Regions from separate parts of the Sporolactobacillus sp. BBK16-2 genome, predicted to be linked through region 1. Evidence: predicted binding sites of a transcription regulator. Region 1 holds the regulator's gene; the other holds the start of a gene.
The links. The regulator Rex, encoded in region 1, represses fermentation and respiration genes when NADH is low (regulators of the CRP and FNR family bind a similar motif). The targets are predictions, from matches to a motif close to TTGTGAAATATTTCACAA.

Region 1 (15,707 bases):
AACGATATTCGCAACAAATTCACCACTATAAACACCCATTGGTCCAATCACAATAACTGTAAGCGGAATCATTATTGCTAATGAAACAAGAGGAACGACAACTAATTTAAGATTTTCTGTAATATGCTTGTCGAGAAATTTATAGAGATAAGAGAACGCCCAAATAGATAAAATAACCGGCACAACAGTTGAATTGTAATTCATCAATACCACTGGAATCCCAAGAAAATTGGTTGTAGCTCCATTACCTGTATTCCCCATCAGAGAAATAAAATCCGGATGTAACAAAGCAGCACCAATCAACGCTGAGATATAAGGACTAGCTCCAAATCTTCTTGCAGATGTAAATGCTAAAAGAACAGGCAGGAAATAGAAAACACTCATTGATGCAACAAATAAAATAGTATAAGTTCCACTTTTTTCGCTTATAAGGCCCAGTTGAACAAATAAGATCAACAAACCTCTTAAGATACCTGAACCAGCTAAAGCTGGAAGAAGCGGTGCAAATATGGCTGAAATAGCTGAAAAAATATTACCGATTATACTACCTGTACTTTCTGAGCCACTGTCAATTTGGTTATTTGCGTCACCTTTCACTAAGCTTTCAAATTCATCATAAAGTTTTGGTACTTCTGTTCCGACTAGGATTTGATATTGTCCAGCTTTATTAACAACATTAATTACACCATTAATGTCTTTTACAGCTTCATCATCAACTTTCGAGTGATCTTTCAAGTTTAACCGTAATCGTGTAGCGCAGTGAGTCATATTCAAAACATTTTCTACACCACCAACTTTTTCAAGAATTTCTTTTGCTGCTAATTTAAAATCCATTATAACCACTTCCTTTTTTTAGATTAAAATCATTTTTTATTAGCTTTAAACAATTGCATCATTAACTGATTTGCTTTAATTGCGTCATTATTGTCAATGATGGATTGAATATAATCTGATCCTAAATCATCGAGTAAATCATTCATAAAAGTAATCATTTCGATGTTCTGTTTGCATTCTTTTGTTGCATTCTCAATAACAGGAAACGTATCAAAGTAAATAACGCCATCATAATTATGCTTTTTAAGATAATAAAGGAATTCAAGCGTTTTAAAAGGTGTCGCAGTCCCTATCATTAGTCCATCATCATTTAACCCATAACCGTCGTTCAAATGAATTCCGAATAATTTATTACGACTACCAAATATATCTACAGCAAAAGCAGGATTCTCATGTTTCATAAGCATGTGACAATAATCTAGTGTTACCCCAACGTTTTTTCTGTCAATATCATTAAGCATCATTCCAGTTAAACCCATGCTGTCCACATAAGCATATGCTCTAGGCTGGAAGGGTTTGTACTCGAGACTTATTTTTAAGTCTGGTGCATAATCTGCAATCTGAGTAAGCGCATCTTTCAATTGATTCCACACTTTTGCGTAATCAATTTGAAAACTATAATCAAATCCATCATGTGCCATCCAAATTGTAACTATTTTCCCTCCTGCCTCACGGCAATAATCAACAGCATTTTTACATAAAGTTAATGCGCTTTCTGAAATTTTCTTGTCAAAGTTTCCAAGTTCACCATTTATAAAATCTTTTTTAAATCTTAAGGCTACTCCATTTAACTTCAAATCACTTCCTTTTAACAGCGTTGTCATTTCAGCTGCAGAATAATTTTGGACATGTTCAGGATAATTTAAATCAACATATCCTAATCCAAGATTCTTAAATTCACCAAACACTTTTGCTAAATCATTGTCATTCACAGGTAAAAACGAATTAATCCTAGTTGCTAATTTCATAAACAATTCCTCCTTCATTCAACTACAAACAGAGTTTATCACAAAGTGTATCCGGTTACAATCATTTATTTTCATTACTTTTTATTATATATCATTTATTTTCATTAATTATCGTTCCTTAAATTTTTGAACCACTTTGAAATGAAATTATTTGTCTAACACTTATGAATAAAAATCCAAGTGAGGATGGTGACTGCCCATCATTTGACGTAACACTTGGCCGAAAAATGCCAGTTTTAGTTATCATCCGGACAAAATCTGATATTATAATCCTTTGTTTTTTTTGGGGGGACATCTCGCGTGTATGTGCTAAATTGTTAACCTCAGAGGGCATAAAAAAGTCTCCCCTTGTCTGATAATTTTGGTTCGCGAACCAAAATTTATCGTAACATGACATGAAGAGAGGCTTTTTGTGATACATCGCTTAAAGCTCTTCAAAACCCTTGGCATAGCCTAAGGTTTTCAAAATACAAAAAAGCTCTAGTTATGGTAGCCAGAGTTTAATAAATAGGGCTTGCTGAACATATAAAAAACATTGATTTACTGACTGGTTTTGTCGAATTATTAGTACAAGAAAAGCTAGTGCATCGTAGCTAAGATTTCAAAATTTATTGTGATGATTTCCCTTTTTTGGTAGAATCTATTTAAAAAGGTGAAATAATGCGTCCCATAAAATACATTGTTGCTTTAACTGATGACGAAGTGACTCGGCTAGAGAACATCTTGAAAGACAAGACGACCAATCAAACCATTAAGAAACGCAGCCAGATTTTACTGGATGCCGACATCAATCACGGAGAAATGCTCCAACGTAAAGAAATTGCGAAGTATAACCGTGTTGCCCCCTCGACCGTGGCCCATGTGGTCCGGCTTTTTGTGAACAACAGCCTTGATGAAGCCCTAACCTTTAAACGCGGTGAGGGCTCAAATCACTCACACCAAAAAATCGATGGTGAAGCCGAAGCAAAAATAATCAAACTCGCTTGCGGGCCTGCGCCCGAAGGCTATTCGCACTGGTCATTACGACTGTTGGAACAGGAATGCAAAGTCATCTTGGATAACCCCGTGAAAAAAGACGCGATCGGCCGGATGTTAAAAAAAACGAACTTAAGCCTCACCGCGATGACTACTGGGCAATCCCCAAAAAACAAGACGCCGAATTCGTAGCTCATATGGAAGATGTGCTGGACGTCTATTCATGCCCGTACGATCCCCAGAAGCCGTTAATCTGTCTGGACGAAAAGCCCTACATGATGCATGCTGATAAAGTTCAGCCCTTACCGATCCGAAACAAAAGTCCTCGCAAAGTTGACTATGAATATGAACGTAAAGGGTACTGTTCGATCTTTGGACTGATCGAGCCGTTGACCGGTAAACAATATGTCGATGTCAGACCAACTCGAACAGCAGTGGACTTTGCCGAAGTGGTGCATCACTTAGTCGATGATTTGTATCCGAAAGCCGAGAAAATAATCTTGGTCATGGACAATCTGAACACGCACCGCATCGGTTCGTTGTATAAGAAGTATCCACCAGCCGAAGCAAAACGAATTCTGGATAAGCTGGACATTCACTATACCCCGAAACATGGCAGTTGGTTGAATATGGCTGAAATTGGCTTGAATCTCTTTTCAAAGCAATGCTTAAACCGCAGAATACCGACTATTGAAGAACTGGATCGAGAATTAAATGCTTGGTGCGACGATCGTAATCGTCAGTTGATTGCGATCAAATGGCAATTTACCACAGCCGATGCCCGTACCAAGCTACACTCGCTGTACCCTAAACTTACGGTAGAAAATTAAAATTAATATGGTAGCTACGATGCACTAGGTGAGCTCGGCATTCGACACATTTTTGGTGTGCCCGGGGATTACAATCTTTCATTTCTTGATACAATCATTGAGCATCCGGCACTTGACTGGGTAGGAAACTGCAACGAATTGAACGCAGCTTATGCTGCAGATGGATATGCGCGCATACACGGAATTTCCGCACTGGTAACTACGTTCGGCGTTGGTGAATTAAGTGCTGTGAACGGAATTGCAGGTTCACGAGCTGAACAGGTGCCAGTGGTTAAGATTACAGGATCTCCTGCATCAAAGATTGCAGAAGAAGGTCGTCTTGTTCACCATACATTAGGTGATGGTGAATTTAATCATTTTTCGAAAATGTATAAGGAAGTCACTGCCGCCCAGACAACACTAACAGCAAAGAATGCAACAGAAGAAATTGACCGGGTACTAAGAGTTTGCTGGTACGAAAAGGCACCGGTTTATATTAATCTTCCGGTAGATATACATGCACTTCCGGCGGAGCAGCCAAAAGAACCTTTGCTTAAAGAAGAACCCGCAGCATCCGCCCATACGATTAGCGAAATGCTCGAAACACTTGTTCCTGTAATTGAGAAGGCAAAGTCACCAGTCATTTTGGCCGACTATCAAGTTTCCCGGTTTCATGCTCAAGAAGCATTGAAAAAATTTGTGGAAGCGACTGGTTTCCCTATAGCAACACTGAGCATGGGAAAAGGTGTCTTTAATGAAGAACATCCTCAATTTATTGGCGTCTATAGTGGAAAAACAAGTCCCGATTATTTACGAAATCGGATTGATCACGCAGACTGTATTCTAAGTATTGGGGTTAAGTTCACCGATTCGATTACCGGTGGTTTCTCACAAGGCTTCAATGAGAATGTTGTCATCCACATATCACCCAAGAATGTAAACTATTTGAATAGAACTTTTTCAAAAATACCTATGGATGAATCGCTCAATCAATTGGCAGGAATTCTAAAAAAACATGATTTTCCGGATCTGAATATTATTCCAGTTACAAAGCAGCAGAGAGTAGAGCCTTTCTATGTAGAAGAGAATCAGGCGCTGACACAGAAACGTTTCTGGGAAATGATTCGACTTTTCATCCAGAAAGATGATGTGGTTGTTGCTGATCAAGGCACTTCATTTTTTGGTGCTCAGACGGTCCCTCTTAAAGAAAATGTTACCTATATTGGACAGCCGCTATGGGGATCAATCGGCTATACATTGCCAGCGACACTCGGCACACAGCTGGCTGATCTATCACGACGTAATCTTTTGCTGATTGGTGACGGTGCATTTCAATTAACTTTTCAGGAAATTTCGACCATGTTACGCGAAAATCTTCATCCGATCATTTTCGTGATCAATAATGACGGCTATACTGTTGAACGCTCAATCCACGGACCTGAAGCTCCATACAATGATATTAAAATGTGGCGCTATGCAGATATCCCTGCTGCTCTCGGTGGAAACAAGAATTTTAAAAGCTACAAAACGAATACAGAATGCGAACTTGCTGATGCCCTTAAGGACATTGCTGAATCACCGGATATTTTGCGATTTGTCGAGGTCGTTACTCAGAAAATGGATATGCCAGAATTATTGACCACCCTCGGTAAAGTTTTTGCTGCTCAGAATGACTGAATTTAATAGTGTCCAATAAAGATGGTAATAAGAAGAGGGCGTTTCAAAAGTCTATTGACTGCGAAACGCCCTTTAAAATTACGTATGTTTCGGGATTAAACTATTCGATTTGAAAAAATCCACAAATGACCGTGAAATTTGACTAACTATAGTCTGCTCTATTGTTAGGATTATTCCTTACAGACATCGTTGTAGGAGTAAAATAATTGTAGGCAGAAAAATAGCCTTGATTTCCAGCTAATGGAAATATCCGTTAACTGGAAATCAAGGACACCAAGCGGTAGCGCGGTAGGGCCGAGAAGCGATCGCTATGGAAAAGAGGGTGACCCCTTGGTAGAATCAAAGTTGAGCACAACGATTCGGAAGGAGCACCCTCATGAAACAGAATAGCACAGTGTACATGAATTTAAAACAATTGGAACAACTGGTCTGGCGACAGGTACAGGAAACCTTTGCTCAAGTGATGAAAAAGCTCTTGGAGGATATGGACCAACAGATTGCCGACGAACGAGATAAAAAACAGTATCGATGGGTGAGTAAACGCCCGCTTCAAATCACCAGCCTTTTCGGTGAACTCACGGTCGAACGCACGTACTATCGCGACCGAACCCAGAACGAATATGTCTATCTCCTGGATCGGTATTTGGACTTTGAAAATGCCGGTCATCTCAGCCCGATGGTTGAGGAAGCAGCGATTGAACTGGCGATTCAGGGCCCATCCTATCGCAAGGCAGCCCGGGCTCTGGAGACGTTTCTTGGCTATTCGGCCATCAGTCATGAAGCGATTCGGCGGCATCTGCTTGAGACGACACCGATCCCGAACCCACGGGAAACGATCCATCATCAAGTTCTTTTTATCGAGGTCGACGGTTTGTTTGTCAAGCATCAGGAAAAAGGCGTGCGAGGCAAGGAGGAACGCGTGGCCAAGATCCATCAAGGATGGGAAGAAAACGGGAAGCGGATCCAACTGAAAGAGAAGCGCCATTTCATCCACCGAGGGAAGCAGCCATTTTGGGAAGCGCTCGAGGATTTCTTGACAGAGACCTATGATTACGACCCCATCGTGCACAAGCTAGTCATTAACGGAGACGGAGCCAGCTGGATAACGGCTTGTCGCGACTATTTCCGAGATCGCGCCTTCTTTTGTATCGACCGCTTCCACGTGATTCGGGACATTCGCCGTCTGTTTTTCGGGCATCCTCGGTACAAAAACGTTCGAAAAGCCTTGCGCGCCTGGGATGGCACAGCGGTGGTGACTGAACTCAATAGTGCGGTTGGCACTCTTGAAAGCGAAACACAGGAAGAACGGCTGGAGGCACTCATCCAGCAACTTGAGAACTATCCGGAAGCATTAGGCGATTATCGAAAATGGCTGGAAACATTCGCGATCAACACGGAGGGGATGCGGACAATGGGTAGTGCGGAAGCGACGATGAGCCAATTGGCCAAACGCATGAAGAACGGCCGCAGTTGGGTCGAGAAAGGGAAACAGGCGATGATGAACGGCCTGGTTGCCCAGATGGATCACATGGGTCTCCAAACGCTGTTTGGTCGCATGGACCGTTGGAATGAGGTCAAGCAGGACGAGGCAAAACCTCCGAAACACTACGTGGAGAAAGTCACGCATACCGTGGGTGAATGGGCGCAAGGCAACTTACAGTATCTGCAAGGTAAATCAGGCATTCCGATACATCGGGCACTGAAGGCGCTGAAAGGTTTTTAAAAGACAACAAAGATTCAACAAGGACAACCCCTAAAACAGTGAATACGCTTACTTACCTAGTCATAAAAATTTCTGCCTACAATTGCTTGACTCAACCGACATCGTTGTGAAGAAAGAAATTGTTGTTTAATTATGGTACACTTAAAATATATTTGGTGAAGGATGCCAGTCATTTTAAAATTAATATTATGGCATAAAGCTATTGAAAAGGTGAACGTTATGCATCAATGGATCACACATTCTCCTGAAGAGACCATGAGTTTTTCCGAGCGTCTGGCGACTTTCCTAAGACCTGGTGATGTCTTGACCTTGTCAGGAGATCTCGGCGCGGGTAAGACTGTTTTTACCAAAGGTCTTGCCAAGGGCCTCGGTATCCAAGAGATGGTGAACAGCCCGACATTTACTATTGTTAAAGAATATCAGAGTGGGCGCTTGCCCCTTTTTCATATGGATGTGTACCGGATAAGCGATGAGGAGGATATCGGTCTGGAGGATTATTTTGATCAGGATGGGGTGACCGTGATTGAGTGGGCGGAGAACATCCCTTCGTGGCTTCCCGATGATCTTTTATCTGTTACAATTGAGCGTGTGAACGAACAGGAGCGAAGGATCACATGCAAAGCAAGCGGCAGCAGATCTGAGCATATAAATGAGGAGATATCAAACGATGAACGTGCTAGCGATTGATTCATCCAATTTAGTGATGGGTGTCGCCGTGACAACGGAACAGAAAGTGCTTGGCGAGTTGACGACGAACAGCCGTAAAAATCATTCGGAGCGTCTGATGCCTGCCATCGCGCAGATGATTAAGGCAGCCGGACTTGAGCCGGCAGACATCGATCGTATCGTTGTGGCTGAAGGCCCGGGTTCCTACACAGGACTTCGTATAGGCGCAACCATTGCAAAAATGCTGGCTTGGACACTGAAAAAAGAACTGGTCGGCGTTTCAAGCCTTGAAGTGGTTGCTCAAAATGGACGTGGTTTTGAGGGCTATATCGCACCGTTCTTTGATGCGCGGCGCGGTCAAGTGTTTGCCGGGTTGTATGAAGAGAAAAACGGCGAAATTGTTTCAGTTGTTCCCGATCAGCTTGTAATGATTAATGATTGGATATCTGAATTACGAAAATTGGGCAAACCGATACTTTTTCTCAGCAATGATTTAGACAAATGGGGTGAATTAGTATCCGCTGAAGCCTACGCGGAACTTGGAGATATCACTCAGAATGTGCCTAAGGCGGCAGAACTTGCCCGAATTGGCGCAAAAAAAGAGCCGGTATCCGATATACATCATTTTCTGCCGGCATATCTTCGCTTAGCTGAGGCTGAAGCGAAGTGGCTGGCGAAACAGGAGCGATAAGCATGCCGGATCTAGAATCAGTAAACATCCGACCGATGACCGCGGAGGATATTGATCAGGTTATGGTCGTGGAGTACAGTGCTTTCGATGTGCCGTGGTCAAGACAGGCATTCGAAAATGAGATCAGCAGCAATCATTTTGCTGCTTATTTCGTTGCCGAGCTTGCCGGGAAGATCATTGGTTATTGTGGAGTCTGGGTCATCGTTGACGAAGCGCATATAACTAATTTAGCGGTACTTGAAGGTTATCGTGGATTCAAGGTGGGCGAATCGCTGCTGCGCCAGGTTATTCTCTATGCGGTATCCCAGCAGGCACGTTCCATGAGTCTTGAGGTACGTGTCAGCAATGAGATTGCACAGAATTTGTATCGTAAGGTCGGATTTAAAAACGGCGGTATCCGTAAAAACTATTATTCAAACAATGGGGAAGATGCGCTAGTCATGTGGGTGAGACTATGAAAATAGATATGAATCAAAAGACATTAATTTTGGGAATTGAAACGAGCTGCGATGAAACGGCGGCTGCCGTTGTCGAGAACGGTACGATCATCCGCTCAAGCGCGGTTGCCTCACAAATTGATATCCACCGACGTTTCGGCGGTGTTGTTCCTGAGGTGGCATCCCGTCATCACGTGGATCAGATCACGGTTATTTGTGAGGAAGCGATAGATAAGTCCGGAGTATCCTGGAGCGACCTGGATGCGATTGCGGTGACCCAGGGGCCGGGATTAATCGGTGCACTGCTCGTAGGTGTGAACGGTGCAAAGGCACTGGCATATGCGCATGGTCTGCCTCTTGTCCCGGTTCATCATATAACCGGGCATATTTACGCCAATCGTTTTGTTCGTGAACTCGAATTTCCGCTGATTGCACTGGTTGTTTCAGGCGGACACACCGAGCTCGTTCACATGAAGGAACACGGCTCGTATGAAGTCATTGGTACAACACGAGACGATGCCGCAGGCGAAGCGTTTGACAAGGTTGCGCGAACGCTCGGGCTGCCCTATCCCGGCGGACCGGAAATTGACCGTTTGGCTAAGGCAGGCAAGCCGGTCATTGATTTTCCGAGGGCATGGCTGGAGGAAGGTTCGCTGGATTTCAGCTTCAGCGGATTGAAATCTGCGGTCATCAATTATGTCCACAACGAGCAGCAGCGTGGTCATGACTTGAATTCCGCCAACATTGCGGCCAGCTTTCAAGCCAGTGTCAGTGATGTACTCGTTAAGAAAACACTGATCGCAGCGGAACGGGTTCATGCGAAACAAATTCTTGTTGCAGGCGGTGTTTCTGCGAACAGTGCAGTTAGAACTGAAATGGAACAGGCCGCACGTACTCGGGGAATTCCTCTGATTATTCCACCGCTGAAGCTGTGTACAGACAATGCAGCAATGATTGCAGCATCCGGAACAATCGGGTTTCTGAAAGGGACGCGCGCCGACCTGTCACTGAATGGGAAAGCAAACCTGGCGATTGAAGACTTTTAACTAAACAGTAACCCAAAAGCGGAGATGAACTAAACTCCTGAAATTGGGCAATGAAGATCCAACATTGAGGGTTCACATCAAGAGCAGAGAGAGATTCCTGCTCTTTTTTTATTTTATTATTTCGTGCAGGTTGAGCAGATCACAAAAATTTGAAATACGAATGCCTGTTGATTGTTCGTGGATAAATCCAAAAAAATAGCTTATGCACAGGTGGATAAGTTGTTTTGAAAATAGCAATCAGGGAGTTATACACAATGGTTGTGCATAACTCCCTGATTTAACTGAATAAATTGGGGATAACCACATATGTTTGTGGATATGTCCTCTTCTTAGTGTGGATAACATCATTATCAATCTAATTCGTCTAATTCGAGCTGAGCGGATTCCCAGTCTTCCATCATCTTAGCGACTTTCGCTTCATCCTGTTCGATTTGCGTCTGAGTTTCTCTTGACTTTTTTGAGTCGCTGAAGACTTCCGGATCGAGCAGTGCTTGTTGATTGTGCTCAATTTGTTCTTCCAGCTTGCTAATATCAGTCTCTGCTTGTTCGATAAAACGTGCAAGCTGACGTTTTTTCTTTTTCAATTCCTTTTCTTTTAAAAATTGTTCCTTTCCGTCCCCGATCACAGGCTCATTTTTTTGTGCGGCTGTCGTCTGTGCCTCCAGCTCTGCAATCTGTTCCTGTTCCAATTTCTTGTCGACATAATAATCATAATCGCCGAGATACTCGGTAATTCCTTCGCGCGACAGTTCGAAAATGCGATCGGCAATGTTATTGATAAAATAACGGTCGTGAGAAACGAACAGAATCGTTCCCGGATAGTCAATTAGGGCTCCTTCGAGGACCTCTTTGCTGTCCAAGTCAAGATGGTTGGTTGGTTCATCGAGGATCAGCAGATTGTCATGGCGCATCATCAGCTTGGCCAGCATGAGACGTGCCTTCTCACCACCGCTTAATTGGGAAACCATCTTTGACACATCATCACCGGAAAACAGGAAGCCGCCGAGCACGGTCCGAATATCGCCTTCAGGCTTTAACGGATAATCGTCCCATAATTCATTAAGTACGGTTTTCGTTGGATTGAGGCTCTTTTGTTCCTGATCATAATAACCGATGCTGACATGGCTGCCGAGACGCACCTCACCTGAACGGAGCGTTGTGCCGCCGTCAATCGCTTTAAGCAGCGTTGATTTGCCGATCCCATTCGGGCCGACTAATGCAACGCGATCTCCTCGGCTGATCTGAAAGCTGAGATCAGATATCATGGGTTTCTGATCGTCGTAGCCGACATCAAGATGAGAAACCGCGAGCACATCACGACCGCTTTGCTGTTCAATATCGAAGGTAAAGGTAGCCGATTTGGCGTCGCCCATTGGACGATCCATAAGATCCATTTTTTCTAATTGTTTGCGTCGGCTTTGCGCTCGTTTTGTCGTCGAAGCACGTACAATATTTTTCTGAACAAAATCCTTCAGTTTTGCTACCTCTTTTTGCTGCTTATCATAGGCTTTCAGTTCACTTTCAAATTCTGCCGCGCGCACTTCCAGATAACGCGAATAGTTCCCTGTGTATTTGCGCACTTTATGTCTGGTAATTTCATAGACCTTTGTCGCAATTTTATCGAGAAAATATCGGTCGTGAGAGACGACAAGCACACTGCCGTTGTAGCGCTGCAAGTAACCTTCCAGCCATGATAGCGTTTCAATGTCCAAGTGGTTGGTTGGTTCGTCAAGAATCAGCAGATCCGGCTTGATGAGCAGGAGCTTGCCGAGCGCAAGCTGAGTCTTTTGCCCACCGGATAAATTGCTTACTGGCGTCTCATCGGGAAAGCCACCGAAATTCAAGCCGTTCAGCACGCTGCGTGTTTCTGCCTGGTAAGTGAAACCGCCTTTTTCGCGGAAGTCTGCTTGCATTGCATCGTAAGTCTTCAGCAGCTGATCGTAATCTTTAGGATTAGCAAAGCTGCCGGGATCCGCCATCTGTTCTTCCATCTTACGCATTCTCTTCTCAAGTGCGATAAGGGGCCCGAACACAGACAGCAATTCATCATAGATTCCGCGCGTCGAGTCGAGTGTGGCATTCTGCGGCAGGTAGCCCATTGTACGGTCTTTTGGCATGATGATCTCACCGCTGTCCGCACTCATTTCTCCGGCAATAATTTTAAGCAGCGTTGATTTGCCAGCGCCGTTACGGCCAACCAGCGCAACGCGTTCTCCAAGCTGTACTTCTATGGAGATATTAGATAAAACAAGATCAGTTACAAAGGATTTACTGATCTCATTGGTTTGTAAGAGCAACACAGATTTTCACCTCAGAAAGATTAGGAATAGCGGTCGATTTTCCGGAAGCAGGATGTTTGCTTCGGAATCTGTACACATAATAAGATAGATATGTTCATTGTAGCCTACTCGTAAATTATTCGGCAACTGCGGAGGCATGCAATGTTGGATTAAGACAAATTCGATCATGATTGTGAAATAAATAACAAAAATAATGATGATTATAGTATAGTTGAACTAGAGACACAGATAAATGATGGCAACACGATCTGTTTTGTAAAATTGGGGGGGGAAGACCCGGTCATGGCGAACCAAAATGTACCTCAGGCGACTGCCGAGCGGCTGCCGCTGTACTATCGAACACTGCAGGGCTTGGTTGCAGTAGGAAAAACGCGTATTTCATCTTCGGAATTCGGAGATCTTGTGCAAATCGATTCAACAACGATTCGCAAGGATTTTTCTTATTTCGGTGCGCTCGGAAGAAAAGGATACGGCTACGATACGCAGCATCTGATGGATTTTCTAAGGAAAACACTTTATCAAGATGAATTGTCAAAAGTGGTCCTGATTGGTGTCGGACATTTGGGCACTGCACTGCTCAATCACAACTTTCAAAAGAATAACAATACCAAGATCGTGAAGGCCTATGACATTGATCCTTCGCTTGTCGGTACGGAAGTCAGCGGTACGGAAATTTATGCAATGGATACGTTGGCAACCGACGACAATAGTGACATAACAGCCGCTATTTTAACTGTTCCAGCTGCACACGCGCAGGAAGCAGCGGAAATGGCGCTTGCATCAGGCATTCACGGATTTTTAAATTTTTCTCCGACGACCTTGTCTCTGCCGGCAAACGCTTATGTCCGTCATGTGGATATGACGGTTGAACTTCAGGCGCTGATTTATTTTCTTAATCATTCGATGGAAGAAAGGAATTCTAAATGATTAAGTGGTAAAATACAGGTGCATAGCATTAACTGGTTAAGAATCAACGCATGCGCGGACAGTGAGCAGTTCGTTCGCGCTTATGCGGTTTAAAAATAAGGTGGAATGCAGGAATGATTCAATTAAAATCACAAAATGAAATTGCTGAAATGAAAAGATCCGGTCAGCTGCTTGCTCGAGCGCATCAGCATATTAAAAAAATGATTCGTCCCGGCGTGACGACCTGGGAAATCGAAGAGTTTGTAAATGAATTTCTTGAAAAGCACGGCGCGATTCCTGAAGAAAAGGGATTTCAGGGCTATAAGTATGCGACCTGCGCTTCAGTTAACGATGAAATCTGCCATGGCTTTCCGAATAAAAAGCCTCTGAAAAATGGAGATATCGTCACGATCGACATGGTCGTTAATCTGAACGGCGCGATGTCGGATTCAGCGTGGAGCTATGCAGTCGGTGAAATTTCTGATGAGGCGAAGCATTTGCTGAAGACAACGGAAGAATCGCTTTATGAAGGTATTAAACAAGCGGTTGTCGGAAACCGGCTCGGCGATGTCGGCTACGCTATTCAAAAATATGCCGAGGATCGCGGACTCAGCGTTGTTCGTGAATTTGTCGGCCACGGTATCGGACCGACAATGCACGAAGATCCGCCGGTTGCACACTATGGCCGCCCTGGTCGCGGTCTTCGCCTTAGAGAAGGCATGACGATTACGATTGAACCGATGTTGAACATTGGTGACTGGCGTTCAAAGGTTGATGATAACGGTTGGACGGCACGCACGATCGACGGTTCATTGTCCGCACAGTACGAACACACATTGGCGATCACGAAAAACGGTCCGGAAATTCTGACCGCACTTGATGAAGAATAAAGAGTACGGGATAGAAGAAGCGGAGCCCCAATTAACGGGCCCCGCTGTTTTTATACAAAAAAACGTTTAATAGATCAAAGAAAGGACTTGGCCTCCCAAATTTTTTCAACCGCTCTTTTACATAAACCAGTGAATCCAGCTGGTTGTATTCGGAATGTGCACACTCAAGCTGAGTAGAACAACAGTGGCATTCATGGCTGCATGCATGAACATGGTCACCCAAATGCGACCGGTCTTGTGATAGGCATAGCAAAGAAAGAAGCCAATCACAACATAAATAAGCAGATGCGAAAAATCAAAATGGCCGGCAGCAAAGATTAGGGAACTGATCAACGCGGCAAAAAAGAAGCCAATGCCCTTTTTCAAACTTCCGAAAAGAATCTTGCGGAAAACAATTTCTTCAAGCATCGGTCCGATGATGCTGACTGCGAATATAAACAAAGGCGCCTTGCGGGTCATCTGGACGACATCCTGAGTATGCTGCGAGCTGATCGGCTGACCTAATATGAGGCTGTTGATCAGTGCTGTCGCAATCTGAAGAACGAACAGGATGAACACACCGCAAATTGCCCAAGCGATCGACTCGCCGATAGAAGCAACCGGACCGCGTGCCAACCTACGCTCGGGTATTAGCAGCAGTGAGACAATAATTAAGGTTAAGAAAAAGACGGCTGCGTATGCATCACCGGAGGACGATCCACCTTTCGGAAATCCGGGAATCAGCGGAGATATAAAGCAGATAAGATAAACAAGAACGATCAGGATATACCGTAAAACCAAAGTCAGACACCTCATATCTATTTGTATAATTTAGGATTATTTGTGAAAAGCTGAAAGCATTCTAGAAGGTTATTGCTTGTTTTGTCTATTTTAACATAGCGGATTTTCTTTATCCTTTAATAACTATTTGAACCATTTTTATGGTTACATATATTTTCGAGTAAAAACTTGCAAATCTATTGGGAATTGATTATTATATTAAATGGATTAGCACTCAGGTGAACTGAGTGCTAACAAAGGTACTTAACTTAACATTTTTAAGGAGGGTATTTCAACATGTTAAAGCCATTGGGTGATCGTATTGTGATCGAACCACAAGAAAAAGAAGAACAAACAGCAAGCGGTATCGTACTTCCTGATTCGGCGAAGGAGAAGCCGCAAGAAGGCCGCGTTATTGCCGTTGGTGCCGGCAAGGTGTCCGACAAAGGCGAACGTATCGCTTTGGACGTAAAAGAAGGAGAAAAAGTGATCTTTTCAAAATATGCAGGCACTGAAGTAAAATATGACGGCAAAAGCTATCTCGTTGTTCGTCAGGACGATATTCTCGCTGTTATTGACTGACTTGCAATGCTCGTTTAACAGAAGATCCTCAGATCTAATTTAATTTAGGAGGGACTATTCACAATGGCAAAAGATATTAAATTTGGTGAAGAAGCGCGCCGCTCGATGCTTCGCGGTGTCGACGTTTTAGCTGATGCAGTAAAAGTAACGCTCGGACCGAAAGGCCGCAACGTTGTACTTGATAAGAAATACGGTTCACCGCTGATTACGAATGACGGTGTAACAATTGCAAAAGAAATCGAACTTGAAGATAAATTCGAGAACATGGGTGCACGTCTTGTATCCGAAGTCGCTAGCAAGACGAACGATGTAGCCGGCGACGGTACGACAACTGCAACGGTTCTTGCGCAGTCTATGATTCGCGAAGGCTTGAAGAACGTTGCTTCCGGTGCAAACCCAATGGGCATTCGCCGCGGTATTGAAAAAGCAACTCAGGCTGCCGTT
Region 2 (15,707 bases), 130 kb from region 1:
TCAATGCGGTCCAGTACATCAAAGTGCTTGTCTTTAATCTCTTGTTTCAATGCAGCAAATCCGGAGCGCATGTCATTCTCCATGTGATTTATTCGTGTGTCAAGCTGATCCATTCTTTATTCAAAGCTTGTATCACCATTTACAATTCATTTGCCATCGCGATCATCTCCTTTCTTTTTCATAAGTATAACAGCCATCAAATCAAAGGTACACTATAAAAAGGAGATCATTCGTTCGCTAAATGATCTCCTTTTTTACACAAATAAGAAAGTATAAGATTTTGCCTCGTATTTAAACGAATAAACAAGTGTCTTGGCCAAGAATCAAAGCGGAGGTGTGAGACGCCTGCGGGATCAGGTGCCAGCGAGATCCCGCAGATTTGTGCTTGTCTGAGGAGGCTTGCGGTGCGCCCGCGATCAGTTGATGCGAGCAACCGAAGCGATGATTCAGCACGAAAGCCATCACATCCTGTGAAAGTAAGGAACGGGCGCTTTTCGCCCGGTTTTTCTAATCTGTTTATGGTTTATTTTCTACGCTTATTCCGGCTGTTGCACACGGTTTCTGCTTGTGCCGGTTTCCAGAACTTCAACAACACAGTCAAGCGCGCCTTCAACGATATTTTGAATGGCTGTTTCCGTAAAGAAACCAACATGTGGTGTCAACAGGACTTGATCCATAGCGATCAACTTAGCGAGAAGCGGATCATCAAGCGGTTGTCCGCTTAGATTTTTGTTAATCACGGTTTCGTTCTCAAATGTGTCAAGCGCAGCCCCGGCAATTTCTCCGGTTGCGAGTGCATCAATAAGATCCTCTGTGTTGATGAGCCCTCCGCGTGCGATGTTGATAAGAAAAGCACTCTTTTTCATCAGTTTTAATGTATTTTTGTTGATCATATGCCGTGTTGAATCAAAGAGAGGCGTATGCAGGGATACAATGTCTGCTTCTTTCAGTACAGCCTCCAGCGATGGGCGATAGTCGAGAATTGATTTGACGCGATCGTTTGGGTATTGGTCGAAGCCGATAACCTTTGCCCCGAGTCCTTTGAAAAGCTCGGCGGCCGTGGCTCCGATGCGGCCGGTTCCCACGATGCCGACGGTTAATGAGCGGATTTCTTTAGAAAGCAGACCGGACCAGCGAAAATCTTGATTAGAGATGCGCTTCTGAAATTGTGGAATGTGGCGAACGAGCTGCATGGCCTGAGTGACTGCAAGCTCTGCTACGGCATAAGGCGAGTAGGCAGGAACATTTGTGACGATTAAGCCGTTATTTTCCGCTTCGGCCAAGTCAATCATGTCATAGCCTGCCGTGCGTGTCGCGATCTGCCTGATTCCATAGTCCTTCAGCTGTGCATACAGCTTCGGTCCGCCAAGCGCAATCGGCTGTTGAATGCAGATGCCGTCAAAGCTTTTTGCACGTGCAACGGTCTGTTCGGAGAGGAAGTCCGGTGTGGTCACTATGTCAACTTTATGTGATTCAGCCCAGTCTGCGATGATCTTCTTTTCGTGATCTTGTACGCCGTACATCAATAGTTTCACTATTTTTATCCTCCTTAAATCTAAACATGTGAATCTGTTCACAACAAGTGTATCGAAGTGTTCAAAATATGTAAACGGTTTCGATATAAAGCATAAACGCTGTTATGTAATAAAGTCGCAATGTGCAATTAAGAAATTGTTAAGGATTCGATGATAATCTATGTCTGAAAATTGTTACGAGCAAGGAGTTGTTTTATTGAAAAGAAAACATTTATATGAAATTGATTTGATGAGAGCGATCATTATGTTTGGTGTTCTCTCCGTCCATACAATGAGTATCTTTGACAGTCAGCTGAAAGGATGGACAATGAGCTCTGTGACGATGTCGGCGATTCATTCCTCAATGCATGTCACACGTATGGCATTCATGTTTATTACGGGATTTATTTTGTTTATCGTTTACGCCAACCGTGATTTGCGGATTGCAGATTTTTGGAAGAAACGCTTTTTGCTCATTGGCATTCCCTATTTGTTTTGGAACATTATCTATCTCTTGTTTCAGAATGATTATTTAATGCATACACGAGAGCCTCTATTTCAATTCCTGAATGATTTGTGGCTTGCGTTCATCCATGGGGATCAATTTTATATTTACTACGTTCTCGTTACGTTTCAATTCTATCTTGTGTTCCCATTTATGCTTCGCGGGCTGCAAAAGTTTAAAAAGTGGCATTTGCATGTGTTCCTATGGAGTGTGTATGTGCAATTGATCACAACGGTTTTTATCAAATTTGTGCTGCCTCATCTGGATACATCTAGCTGGCCGTACTTATTGTCTCATTACGGCGTGTTCGTCGTCACCTACCAATGTTATTTTGTACTCGGCGGCTTGGCAGCATGTCACTATAACGAGATTTGCACATTTATTGATCGGCATATCAAATTGCTGATCGGTATCCTTGCCGTCAGCTGGATGGGTATGTGCCTGCATTATTATTTAAACCGCGTCATCTTACATGAAAGCGATCGTGCTGCTCAGTCTGTGCATCAGCCTGTATATCTGCCCTACACTATTCTGATCATCGCTTTGTTGATTTTTATCGGAAGGTACTGGGCGAAGCGCAGGGAAACAGGGAGCGGGCCGGTGTTTAATCGATTCGTTCAGACCGCATCAATGACGTCGTTCGGTATGTATCTGGCGCAGCCTTTTCCGCTCTATTTGGTCGGTACTTATTTTGTACCCTATTTAAAAGTCGGTTCACTTGCTTTTTACTTGTCTCTGCCGCTTGCCATTCTTTTTGTTTACGCAGCATCTATGCTTATTGCCTATGCTTTTTATAAAACACCGATTCTGTCCTATTGCATTGGTCGTCGTTCAAAATGGCCGAGCCTGAAGCGGTCAAAGCCTGCAGCTTTGCCTGAAGAAACAAAATAAACGAATTAAAGGAGATAACGTCTATGTCACAATTAACACGCGAATTGCATGAGCATATGAAGCCAAGTGACAGATCTATGATAAATGAAGGCAATCATTGGTATTCGGCAGGCGAACTTCAATCCGAAATCAAAAGAATTCAAGCAATTATGGTGCATGCGGGGATTGAAAAAGGGGACAGGGTCGTTCTCGGACTGCCAAACTCCTATTCATTTCTTTGTTTCTTCCTTGCAATTATTGATTACGGAGCAGTTGTTGCAACCATAAATCCGGAAATGACGGATACGGAATTTAAACGATTCATACAGAGGTGCCGACCGGTTCACGGGTTCGTTCACGATCGGCATGCTGCCGTTTTATTCGATGACAGCACGGTGAATTCCTTGAGCTCGCTCTGCGTTTATCATGGGGATTTGTCGGATCTGTCCTTTTACTTCAGAACTAGTCAGCGCTGGATAAGAGGATGGGAAGCGGAGGCTGCGTTTGATACATGTACCTCTGTTGAGCCGTCTGAAGACGAAACGGCCATTCTTCTTTATACGTCGGGAACGACCGGGGCACCGAAGGCAGTCGGCCTGACACACCGGCAAGTGTATGCGGCAGCGCGGCATATTATCGCCTCGCACCGACTGAGCGCATCCGATCGTGCTTATAACATACTTCCGCTTTTTCATATCAATGCTCAGGTTGTCACCGTTTTGTCTACACTTCTTTCAGGAGGGCAGATCATAATGGCGCCAAAGTTCAGCGCGTCTAAGTTTTGGAATGTTGTCATCCAAGACAAGGTGACCTGGGTATCGGCGGTGCCGGCGATCATCTCGATTTTGCTTAAGATTCCGAAACCGACGGTCATTCCTGATTCTTTGCGTATGATCCGATCCGCGTCAGCTCCGCTTGCACCGCAGCTGGCAAAACAATTTGATGATGTCTTTGGCATTCCGCTGATCCAATCCTACGGTATGACTGAGGCAGCAAGTCAGATTTGTGTTAACCCGCTGCCGCCTATGAAACGTAAACCTGCATCGGTCGGGATTCCGTACGGCTTGGAATTGAAAGTTGTTGATGATCAGGATCAGGAACTGGCGTGCGGGAAAGTGGGAGAGCTTACGATACGCGGCGACAATGTGATCAGATGCTATGAAGACGGCGCAGGAAAGGACGCTTTCCAAGACGGCTGGTTTCACACCGGTGATGTTGGCTGGGCTGATGAAGACGGCTATGTCTTCATATCAGGAAGGAAAAAGGAATTAATTAATCGCGGAGGCGAGAAAATCAGCCCTTATGAAGTGGAACAGGTCATCCGAACGGTTTCCGGGATAAAACAAGCTGCCGTTATTGGGTTGGATGATCCAAAGTACGGAGAACGAGTTGCCGCTTATATTGTCGCTGAAGAGAAAGTCCAGACTGATCGGCAGGAACTTATACGGGCTGTTTGGGAGCAATGCAAGCGATCCTTATCCGCACACAAATGGCCGGAAACCATAGAATTCTTGCCCGAAATACCCACCGGACCAACAGGGAAAGTTCAAAGAAGCCTGTTAAAGCATCATTTGCTCGTTCAAAATCTTGAAATAGGGAGTATTAATAATCATGCGTAAATCAAAGCTGCTCGCTCTGTCACTTATACTCATTATCGGTTTTCTTGTCTCCGGGTGCGGAACATCATCATCGGACACCGGAAACAAAGTCATTCGCATCGGATACCAAAAAGGCGATGAATTTAACATTGCTCAGATCAGAGGAAATCTAGCCAAAGCGCTAAAGAAACAAGGATATAAAGTGGAGTGGAAAGAGTTCCAAGCGGGTTCGGCATTGCTTGAAGCGCTGCGGGCCGGAAGCATTGACTATGGTCGAACAGGAAATACGCCGCCGGTCGTCGCACAAGCATCAGGTACGGACATCGTCTACGTCGGCGTGGGAAAATCCAAAAATGTCGGCAGCGGCATTGTTGTTAAGAAAAACAGCTCAATTACATCGCTTGCCGATTTAAAAGGGAAGAAGATTGCTTTTTCAAAGGGATCCAGCTCTCATTATCTTGTAGTCAAAGCATTAAAAAAAGCAGGCCTAACATTGAATGATGTGCAGCCTGTGTACTTGCAGCCTGCAGATGCACGTATCGCGTTTGAGAAGGGCAATGTTGATGCTTGGGCAGTTTGGGATCCATTCACAGCGGCAGCACAGATTACCGGCAATGCAAAGATGCTTGTCAACGGCAAGGGGATTACGACTGATCGCGACTTCTTCTTGGCGAAACGCAGCTTTGCAAAAAGTCATACAAAGGTCACCAAAACAGTTATGAGTCAAGTATCAGAAGCCATGGATTGGGCAAATAGCCACCATACGGAATTGATTGCAAAGCTGGCGGATGCCCTCAAAATGGATAAGGACATTGTAGCAATGTCTGTCAATCGCCGCACCTATGGCATTGACAAAATGAATAGCACTATTCTCGATGAACAACAATCGATTGCGGATCAATTCTATCAATTAAAAATCATTCCGAAGAAAATCAATGTACGTGATGCGTTGCTGAGCAATTAAGGAGGCATAAATCATGAAAATCAATGTAAGAAAAGATTTGATGCATGTTCTCCCGTGGCTGATTCCGATCGTTTTGCTGCTCGTCTGGCAGGGATTATCGTCATTGGGAGTCCTATCCGCAACGGTGCTTCCTTCGCCGCTCGGTGTTATTCGTGCAGGGATTCGGTTGTTTAAAAGCGGGGAATTGATGAATAATCTCGGGATCAGTCTCTATCGCGCGATGAGCGGTTTCTTGATCGGGGGTATTACAGGCTTTGTTTTAGGACTGTGCAATGGAATTTTTAAAGTTTCCGACTCACTTTTTGATTCTTCTGTGCAAATGCTGCGCAATGTACCGCATCTGTCTCTGATTCCTTTAATGATTCTCTGGTTCGGCATTGGCGAGACACCGAAAATTGTCCTAGTTGCACTCGGTGTGCTGTTTCCGATCTATATTAATACGTATCATGGCATTAAATATGTGGATAAGGAATTAGTAGAAATGGGACAAGCCTATGGATTAAACGGATTATCACTTTTTACGCATATCATTTTTCCAGGTGCACTCTCATCAATTCTCGTCGGCGTCCGTTACGCACTCGGTGTGATGTGGACAACCTTAATTGTCGCGGAGACCATATCATCAAACTCGGGAATCGGCTATATGGCAATGAATGCACGAGAATTCATGCAGATGGATGTTATCGTCCTTTCCATTTTGATTTACGCATTACTCGGCAAATGTTCCGATCTGATTGCAAAACTATTTGAGAGGAGGTGGCTGCGTTGGTCACAGGTTTAAGACAGGCAGATGATCGACCGGTTACTGTACTTCATAGCCAAGATGAACTTTATGGATCGAAAAAGGTTGTGCTGGAATTGCGGAACATCCGCAAACATTATCAGGATCAGCAGGTTCTTAAAGGCGTCAACCTTACCATTCGCGAAGGCGAATTTGTCGCAATCATTGGGAGAAGCGGGTGCGGGAAAAGTACGCTGCTACGGCTGATTGCCGGTTTAGAGCAACAAACAGAAGGCGAAGTGGAACAGAACCGGCAGCCTCTGGCGGGGATCAATCATTCGGCACGCTTAATGTTTCAAAATGGCCGCTTTCTTCCTTGGAAAAAGGTGGTTGATAATGTTGGCATCGGCTTGAATGGCAATTGGAAAAAAAGTGCTGTGGAAGCACTGGAAGCAGTAGGTCTGTCCGGATTTGCTGATAAATATCCATTGACATTATCCGGCGGGCAAAAACAGCGAGTCGCGCTCGCGCGGGCATTAATCAATCAGCCGGAACTGCTCTTGCTTGATGAACCGCTCGGCGCGCTGGATGCATTGACCAGGATGGAAATGCAGGACTTGATTGAAAAGGTATGGAAAAAGCAGGGCCTGACCTGCATCCTTGTGACTCATGATGTGGAAGAGGCAGTTCGATTAGCGGATCGTGTTATTCTGCTTGAGCAGGGCGTAGTCAGCGAAGATCTTGCCATCCCTCTTGAGCGGCCGAGAACACGAACGTCGGCATCGTTTAATCACTATACCGAACAATTGCTTTACAAATTACTTACGCCTAAGAATAACTGATAAGAATTTGCTAGTCTGTGAAACGTGGGCTTTTTAATTGGCCTTTCGAAAGCATAAGCAGATTTCAATAAACAAAAAAATCGAGAGGATTCGTCTCCTCTCGATTTTTCATTTTGTTGTTGGGTGTAGGGTCTAGATGCCCTTGAATGCTTGACGATAGATTGCTTCCAGTTCGGTAACCAGCGGCATCTTCGGGTTGGCGGTCGTACATTGATCGCCAAATGCACGATCAGACATCTTTTCAACAGCTTTTTCAAAAGCTGCTTTGCTGACACCATTTGTTTCAATGCTCATCGGCATATTCAGCTCTTGAGTCAGTTTTTTAATCGCCTGAACGAGGTTTTCCACACTTTCTTCAGTCGTCTTTCCGCCTACACCGATGATCTGTGCAATCTCTGCATAGCGTTCATCGGCAATAAAGTGTTTATATTTCGGGAACGATGTGAACTTCGTCGGCTTCTGAGCATTGTAACGGATGACATGCGGCAAAAGAATCGCACAGCACCGGCCGTGTGCCAGATGGAATTCGTTGCCAAGCTTGTGCGCAAGGCTGTGATTGATTCCCAGAAATGCATTAGAGAATGCCATGCCCGCGATGGTTGACGCATTATGCATTTTCTCTTTTGCTAATTTGTCGCTGCTGTCCTTATAGGAGCGCGGCAAGTATTTGAACACGAGTTGAATTGCTTTGATACAAAGTCCGTCTGTAAAATCATTGGCCATGTTGGACACATAGGCTTCAATCGCATGCGTGAGCACATCCATACCGGAATCGGCGAGCACGCGCGGCGGTACAGTCATGACGAATTCCGGATCGATGATCGCCACATTTGGTGTCAGCGCATAGTCGGCGAGCGGATACTTCATATCATTTTCTTTGTCTGTGATCACGGAGAAAGAAGTCACTTCTGATCCGGTTCCCGACGTGGTTGGGATTGCGACGAATTTTGCTTTTTTACCGAGATCAGGGAATTTAAAGACACGTTTCCGGATGTCCAAGAACTTTTGCCTGAGTCCAAAGAACTCTGTTTCCGGGCTTTCATAGAACAGCCACATACCCTTTGCTGCATCCATTGCCGAACCGCCTCCCAGGGCAATGATTACGTCCGGTTTAAAGCTGCGCATCATTTCAGTACCTTTCATAACAGTAGTGACGGATGGATCCGGTTCCACATCAGAGAAAATTTCGTACTGGATCGGTTCATTTCGTTTTCTCAAATAGTGGACAACACGGTCGACGTAGCCGAATTTAACCATGCCCGGATCGGCAACGATAAAAGCGCGTGTAATATCCGGCATCACAGACAAATACTTGGTTGAATTTTTTTCAAAATAGATTTTCGGCGGAACCTTGAACCACTGCATGTTGTTGCGGCGATTGGCCATCGTTTTAATATTGATCAAGTTCGCTGTCCCCACGTTTGTGGATACTGAGTTGCCGCCGTACGTGCCGCAGCCCAAGGTCAGTGATGGAATAAAGTGGTTGTAAATGTCCCCAATACCGCCGAGTGACGATGGTGCATTTATGATCAGACGGCCGGCCTTCATCTTCATAGCAAAGGCATTAATTACTTTTTGGTCGTTTGAATGAATAACTGCCGAGTGCCCGATGCCACCAAATTCAAGCATTTCTTCACATCGCTGTAAGCCTTCTTCGGTTGTTTTCGCTTTGAAACAGGCGAGCACAGGACTCAGTTTTTCACGTGAAAGCGGTGATTCCGGGCCAACACTGTTCAGCTCGGCAATGATAACCTTAGTGTCATCCGGAACTGTGACGCCGGCAAGATTAGCAATGTATGCGGCCGACTTGCCGACAATTTTGGGATTGACGGCGCAACGCTTTTCATCAATGACCAGTGTCTCTACTTTTTTCCGTTCTTCATCATTTAAGAAGTAGCATTTGTTTGCGGTCATTTCTTGTTTGACCGCTTCATAGACTGCTGCGTCCACAATGACTGCCTGTTCCGAGGCGCAAATCATGCCGTTGTCAAAGGTCTTGGAAAGGATCAGATCGTTCACCGCCTGCTTAATGTCGGCCGTTTTTTCGATGTACGCAGGTACGTTCCCAGGACCAACGCCGATCGCCGGTTTGCCTGAACTGTAGGCGGATTTAACCATGCCTGAACCGCCGGTCGCGAGAATGAGAGCCACGCCGGGGTGATGCATCAGCTGCTGGGTTGCGGCAAGTGATGGTGTTTCAATCCATTGAATACAATTTTTCGGTGCTCCGGCACGTATCGCGGCATCACGAACCACGCGAGCCGCTTCGCTGCTGCATTGTTGCGCCGACGGATGGAAGGCGAAAATAATCGGATTCTTTGTCTTGATAGAGATCAGAGACTTGAACATCGTTGTCGACGTCGGGTTGGTCACCGGAGTAACGCCAGCGATGACACCAACCGGTTCGGCAATTTGAACAATTTCTTCATAAGGATCCTCGTTGATGATGCCAACGGTTTTGTTGGTTTTTATCGAGTTATAAATGTATTCGGTTGCAAAAATATTTTTAATCATTTTATCTTCATAAACACCGCGTCCGGTTTCTTCGACGGCCATTTTCGCCAATTGCATGTGCTGATCAAGTCCGGCCAGAGCCATTTGTCGTACGATCTCATCAATTTGCGTTTGGTCAAGCGGTTTAAATTCATCCAGTGCGGTCTGAGCATTCGTTACCAATTGATCGATCATCGTTTCCAATGTTTCTTTTTTCGAATCCTTTGGATGTAATGCTTGTTCTTCAATAGCCATATGGTGGTCCTCCTTCGGAAAATAGGGATCATGACTTTGTGAATTAATTCACATATATAATTTACTTTATAACCAGTGGATTGGCAACAATTACGAAAACGCTGTCACAAAGTGGCCATTTGATTTTGTCTGATTTGTGTCGAGCAAATAATTGAGGTTTTAAGCAACAGTAAAGTGGGTTGCATCTTTGTTGCGCAGTAGACGGAAGAGGTGCAATAACTCGTAAGATGTGCGGATGTCTGGACTTGTAACGAATCGAGAAAAAGTCGTAACGAAGACTCTCAAATTCGTAACGAACTAAGGAAAAATCGTAACGAACTTCTAAAAAGTTGTAACTAATTTCAAACGAAGAGCGGAAATTCAACCCAACACTCGAAAAGTTCAACCCAATCTCTGGAAAGTTCAACCGAAGAGAGAGAAAACCCATTCGTCTCAACTGCTATCCGCTTGTCCCGCTTTCTCGGTTGAAAAAAGCGAATTGAGCGCACCTGCTCAATTCAGCTTAGTCCATAAAGCATTGGCGACATTAATTTAATACCCGCCCGTCATATCGCTGAGCAGTCCCTCGTAATCGTAATTTGCCGTGCTTTTTTCAGAATCGACCTCCCATTTGTTTCCTTCCTTCTTAAGATTGATTTTATAGCTGTCGTCGGATGTCTGTGTATCAGTATTTTTAAACACCTCCCCAATATTTTTTGCCATGTACACATACCAGCCTTTCAGCGCAGCATCATAGTCCGAATATTTGCCGCGGTTGTCATCAATAAACTGATCCTTCAATTTTTCAATCTCGTCATACATGTCGTCGAGGAAAAGTACTTTTGGAGTAACTTCGACAACGGCTGAATCCGGAAGGGCTGTATCAACCTTTAGAACGACGCTTCCTTTTTCACGATTGGCGCTTTCAAAGGCTTCATAAATTTGATTGGTTTGCTCATCAGACAACTGATCATCGAGCTCGCTGCCCATATTTTTGATGAATACGTCTTTCATTTGCGCTTTATCTTTATTTGCATCATTGGCGACAAGGGTTGCGTAGTTCGAATCATCTTTTCCAAAGAAAACAGTTTGTATATAGGCGTTCATGGAATCCTTAATTTGCTGCTGATCGTCTTTGAACTTCTTGGTATTAATTTTTACAACAATTTCATCAACCTTTTTATCTCCTTTATAGACGTTTGGCTGAAAGTGCAGTTCATAGGTTTTGTTCTTGGCGACTCGAAACGGAATGTAGCCGGTTACGGTTTTATCTTTGGCAAGGGAGTCAGTGTCCAGCATTTTAAAGCTGCCTTCTGAATCGTCATAGATGGAGTCATCCACCGATACTTTTTCATTCTTGGAATCATAGAGTGAGAAGTCATCAGTGAGCAGATCCAGCGAATCGTCGGAGTGGTTGGTAATACTGATATTGAGCGCGAGCAGTGCGCTATCGTCGGAGTTTTCTTGACCATCCTTTGTAATATATTGGCCGTTTTTCACTGTCACCGTCGCAATATCGGATTTGCCTTCTTCTTTCTTACTGCTTGAGTTGCCGCATCCGGCAATGAGCAGCAGAAGTGCGAGTCCCATGATGAGCAAAAGCTTAAGTTTAATCGTCATCGCCCCCCAAAATTGTTTGAAGTTCGGTTTGTCATGAAACCGTCAAAAAGTCTACGGTCAGTTCTATGTGATCACCTTTAAAAATAGACTGGATCAGTTTGTACCATTTTCATCCGCATGAAAAAATGCAGCTTTGATTAAATAGGAGTCACTTCACGAATTTTGCAGCATAGAATGGGCAAATACGGAAGGAGACGTGAAAGCGATGCGATTAGGAAAAAGCAGCATGGTGATCATCGGCACGTTCGTACTTATATTAATGTTTCTTCTTATTCTAGTCGGTATAGGTCACTCGAAGTCTTCTCCAGAACACCTGCTTCAGAGCTTTAAGGAGACGATCAAGACTAACGATGCGTCAGCACTCAAGCAGCTGCTCATTTCAGATAATAAAAGTGCTGAAATTACGAAATCCTCATCTCAGGCACTGCTTAATTATTTGCGTACGCACAAGGGAGCCTATCGAGAAATAACCGACAGCCTGACAAAGGCGGCACAGACAAAAAAATTAGATTCGGACGGTGTCCTGAGTATCACGCAACAGGGACGACGCTATCTGCTTTTTAAAAATTATAAATTGAAGCTTCAAACGCAGCCGATTACGGTAACTGGGTTGCGCAAGGGTGAACAATTGGCACTCAATGCTGATCAACAGGGAATTGCACATAAGGGAACCAAGTATGGACGAATTCTTCCCGGAACCTATGTTCTTCAAAAACAGCTGACCAATGATTTAGGCATTTTTATAAAAAAAGAAAAAATAGCAGTGTGGGATCAACCGATAACAATCGACGTCAATTCGGCGATCTGGATAGCACGTGATGCGTCGGTGCAAAAAGCAGTGATTGAGCGCATTAATCAGTTTAACAGCGAAGTATCCATTTGGGAGACTTCTGAATATGTACCGACAAAACTTCCTTCTGCTTCGGAACAATTTAAAAAGACCCAATCGGCTGCACGAATGATGCAATTCGAACAAATAAAGGGACAATTGGATGAAGTTCAATCTGCCTATTTAGGGATGGTGGTTGATCCGGACAGCCTGACGCTGACGCATTTCGGGGATCAATGGAACGCCTCAGTAGATACTGTTGTTTCCTATAAATACGGTTATAAGCTAAAGAAAGAGAAACAAATGAAAGACGATTCCTATCAGCGAGGCATCAATTTCCGGCTGGTTTATGATAAAAATCAGAAGCGTTGGCTGGTAAATGGAATTTCCGATAATTATATAACGCTTCAAACGGCATCTCTATGGACACATAAAAAGAAGCTGTCCGTCCCAAATCCGGTTGTTCACACATGGCCTGCAGACAAACAGCCGAATTTGTAGGAATATAAACTGCTTGAAAACTGGACCCTATCTCCATGAAGTATGAATAGGTGTTATCCCCAAAAAGAAAAGCCCAATGAAAAGAGCGAGGCAGTCTCAAAATCCGTTTTGGACTTTGAGACTGTCTCGTTTCTATGAATAACATAAAGGCGAATTGATTGATGGCAGGTTTTGCCTGAATGGGCCATTCTTTTTTCTAATTCCGAACGTTTACCAAAATAAATTATATAGCGTTCGCTGTTTCGTTGACGGCGGCTCCTATCTGCTGATATAATGAACGATGTAAAAAAAGAGTTTTATTTTGTCTGCATACGTCGAAATTAATTTTCAACATGTCATCATGAGTATTGCATTTATTCTATTCGCTTCATTGGCTTTGAAGCTTTTTTATTTTGGGTTCATAGCCGTTCATCGACAAATATTGGCGGATGCGGACAAAATAAGAAAATGAGGGGGATTATTGTGAACGAGAATTGGTTGTCACGTTATTTTCAATTTTCCGAGTTAAAGACAACTTTAGGCCGTGAAACACTTGCTGGTTTGACTACCTTTATTTCCATGGCGTACATATTGTTCGTCAATCCGAGTGTTCTCGGTGCATCAGGCATGGATAAAGGTGCTGTATTCACAGCAACCGCGATTTCCAGTGCGCTTGGCTGCTTGATCATGGGTATCATAGCTAAGTACCCGATTGCAATAGCACCGGGGCTTGGTGTTAACGCATTTTTTGCTTATTCAGTATGCATCGGCATGAAAATTCCGTGGGAGACGGCACTGGCCGGCGTATTCATTGCATCGGTAGTGTTCTTTCTGATTACGATTTTCAAGCTTCGTGAAATTATTATTGACGCAATTCCGCAAAGCCTGAAGCTGGCAATGGCTGCAGGTATTGGCTTATTCATCGCATTTATCGGCCTTCATGAAGGCGGTTTGATCGTTGCCGACAAAGCAACGACAGTAGCTTTCGGACCGCTGAATGTCGGCACAACTTGGCTGACCATCTTCGGATTGATTGTCACGATCATCCTTATGGTTCGAAAAGTTCCCGGTGCTATTTTCATCGGCATGGTTCTGACTTCGATTGTGGGCATCATTTTCAAACTGATTCCGCTTCCGTCTTCGATTGTTTCGACTGCGCCTAGCCTCGCGCCTACTTTCGGCAAGGCAATTACACATGTTCCGGACATTAATACATTACAGCTCGGCGTTGTTGTCCTGACGTTCCTGCTTGTTACATTCTTTGATACGGCCGGCACGCTGATCGGACTTGCTGAACAAGCCGGATTCATGAAGAACAACAAAATGCCGCGCGTCGGACAAGCACTGCTTGCTGACTCGACATCAATGCTTGCAGGTTCTGTACTTGGTACATCACCAACCTCTGCTTACATTGAATCATCAACAGGTATTGCAGTCGGCGGACGTTCCGGATTCACTGCGGTTGTTACCGGTATTTTGTTCCTGTTCGGCATGCTGTTCTCGCCGCTGCTGTCTGTTGTTACGTCACAAGTAACCGCACCTGCGCTGATCATTGTCGGTGTACTGATGGCATCTGCTTTGAAACAAATTCCTTGGGATAAATTTGAAATCGCGGTTCCTGCATTCCTGACTGTACTCGGCATGCCGCTGACGTACAGCATCTCTGATGGTATCGCACTTGGTTTCATTCTTTACCCGATCACGATGATCACGGCAGGACGCTGGAAAGAAGTTCATCCGATTGTCTACGTACTGTTCTTTGTTTTCATCGTCTTCTTCGCATTAATCTAAAAGCGATCTTTTTAAAAGCCTTCCTCATTGAGGAAGGCTTTTTTGCAGGTAAAGAAAATTTATCGTTCTGCCCTGCTGACGATGAGCCTCATAAGCTGCTGATTCCCATCTGTTCTTAGCGGTTGGGCGATGAGGTAAGCGCCCAATCTGATAAATAGACGGAGAAATTACCCTTATTTAGAAAATGAGCGAAAAAATCGCTTAAATAGACGGAAAAATTCCGCTTATCGAATCGAAAAACATGAAAATAGAGAGCTTTGCTTTGCATAAGCGGAAAAATTACCCTTATTTACCGGCAAAATAAGCTCCATGGTGATATAAGCGGAAAATTTCCGCTTATTTTATTCGTTGCTTATAAGGATCAGAATGCTTAGTGAAACAGAAGTAGGATGTGCCAGAAGTTGCCTGCGGGCTCGCTGTGCACCCGTGGTCGCGCTCAGTTTGCCCGGTTTTTCTAACGCGACCTGTGCGCACCTGCCTAAAGCAGAACCGATGTCCCTTTTCGATTCAAAACATTTTTCGCGGCATAATGCATTTTGCAGATCCCTGTATTGCCGAATACATGCACCTCGTCAGTGACATGATAAGGATAATCTATCCTAAAGGGCGTGAATGAAATGGCTGCTTTAATCATTGCAATTTTGTTTTGGATTCTTGGAATGGCTGTGCTCTGTGCAAGCTTTTATCTGACGAAAGAGATGAGACAGGCTGGTGACCACTTAATTGTGGAAGCGGAGCATGAGAAGGGAAAGGATGATTCTGCAAGTATAGCCATGGCGATCGAAGCAAGCTTCCTGAAGCGTATTCCAAGTTACATGATTCACATGGTGACAGGGACCATCGGTGCAACATTGATTGCGCTTGGCTTTGTCGCGCTTGCTTTTTACGTTCATTAATGAAGTGTCGATGAAGCCTGTCGAAGCAGCAGGTTAATTGATATAATAAAAATATGAAATTTCGATAAAAGACGACATTTAACGCGTGCAGCTGCGCGTGATTGACATGGAGCGGTGAACATTCATTGGGAAAACGAAAGCAAGGGAATTCGGATAAGCGATCAAACATTACGCTATTGAAAAAGCAATTTACTGTCGGAGAAGATGAGACCATCAATCAATGTCTCGAACGGATGAAAGCCGAAGGATACGCGCCGATCAGGCGGACAGAGCGTCCGATTTTTCGAGAAACGGAATCAGGACCGGAATGCATCGGTCGGCAATGTGTTTTCGACGGAAAATTGATTTCG

Region 2: a site for Rex is predicted at 9,799-9,816, ahead of adhE (bifunctional acetaldehyde-CoA/alcohol dehydrogenase). Genes of this name have one in related genera too.

Annotation. Positions count from the first base shown of each region.
Region 1 is NZ_CM187611.1:3,048,730-3,064,436, reverse strand. Features, by position in the region: gene AC6F33_RS15205 (PTS transporter subunit EIIC) at 1-834, opposite strand, end outside; gene AC6F33_RS15200 (sugar phosphate isomerase/epimerase family protein) at 864-1,802, opposite strand; gene AC6F33_RS15195 (transposase) at 2,463-2,969, shown strand; gene AC6F33_RS15190 (IS630 family transposase) at 2,939-3,607, shown strand; partial or broken gene AC6F33_RS15185 (alpha-keto acid decarboxylase family protein) at 3,626-5,263, shown strand; gene AC6F33_RS15180 (ISLre2 family transposase) at 5,640-6,986, shown strand; gene tsaE (tRNA (adenosine(37)-N6)-threonylcarbamoyltransferase complex ATPase subunit type 1 TsaE) at 7,206-7,673, shown strand; gene tsaB (tRNA (adenosine(37)-N6)-threonylcarbamoyltransferase complex dimerization subunit type 1 TsaB) at 7,654-8,343, shown strand; gene rimI (ribosomal protein S18-alanine N-acetyltransferase) at 8,346-8,801, shown strand; gene tsaD (tRNA (adenosine(37)-N6)-threonylcarbamoyltransferase complex transferase subunit TsaD) at 8,810-9,826, shown strand; gene AC6F33_RS15155 (ABC-F family ATP-binding cassette domain-containing protein) at 10,177-12,126, opposite strand; gene AC6F33_RS15150 (redox-sensing transcriptional repressor Rex) at 12,409-13,053, shown strand; gene map (type I methionyl aminopeptidase) at 13,167-13,922, shown strand; gene AC6F33_RS15140 (CPBP family intramembrane glutamic endopeptidase) at 14,040-14,702, opposite strand; gene groES (co-chaperone GroES) at 14,979-15,263, shown strand; gene groL (chaperonin GroEL) at 15,327-15,707, shown strand, end outside.
Region 2 is NZ_CM187611.1:2,921,228-2,936,934, reverse strand. Features, by position in the region: gene AC6F33_RS14525 (hypothetical protein) at 1-83, opposite strand, end outside; gene AC6F33_RS14520 (D-2-hydroxyacid dehydrogenase) at 537-1,535, opposite strand; gene AC6F33_RS14515 (acyltransferase) at 1,732-2,910, shown strand; gene AC6F33_RS14510 (AMP-binding protein) at 2,934-4,508, shown strand; gene AC6F33_RS14505 (sulfonate ABC transporter substrate-binding protein) at 4,501-5,451, shown strand; gene ssuC (aliphatic sulfonate ABC transporter permease SsuC) at 5,465-6,232, shown strand; gene AC6F33_RS14495 (ATP-binding cassette domain-containing protein) at 6,301-7,014, shown strand; gene adhE (bifunctional acetaldehyde-CoA/alcohol dehydrogenase) at 7,147-9,762, opposite strand; gene AC6F33_RS14485 (DUF5105 domain-containing protein) at 10,294-11,361, opposite strand; gene AC6F33_RS14480 (YvbJ-related protein) at 11,567-12,691, shown strand; gene AC6F33_RS14475 (NCS2 family permease) at 13,169-14,461, shown strand; gene AC6F33_RS14470 (hypothetical protein) at 15,079-15,357, shown strand; gene AC6F33_RS14465 (NETI motif-containing protein) at 15,483-15,707, shown strand, end outside.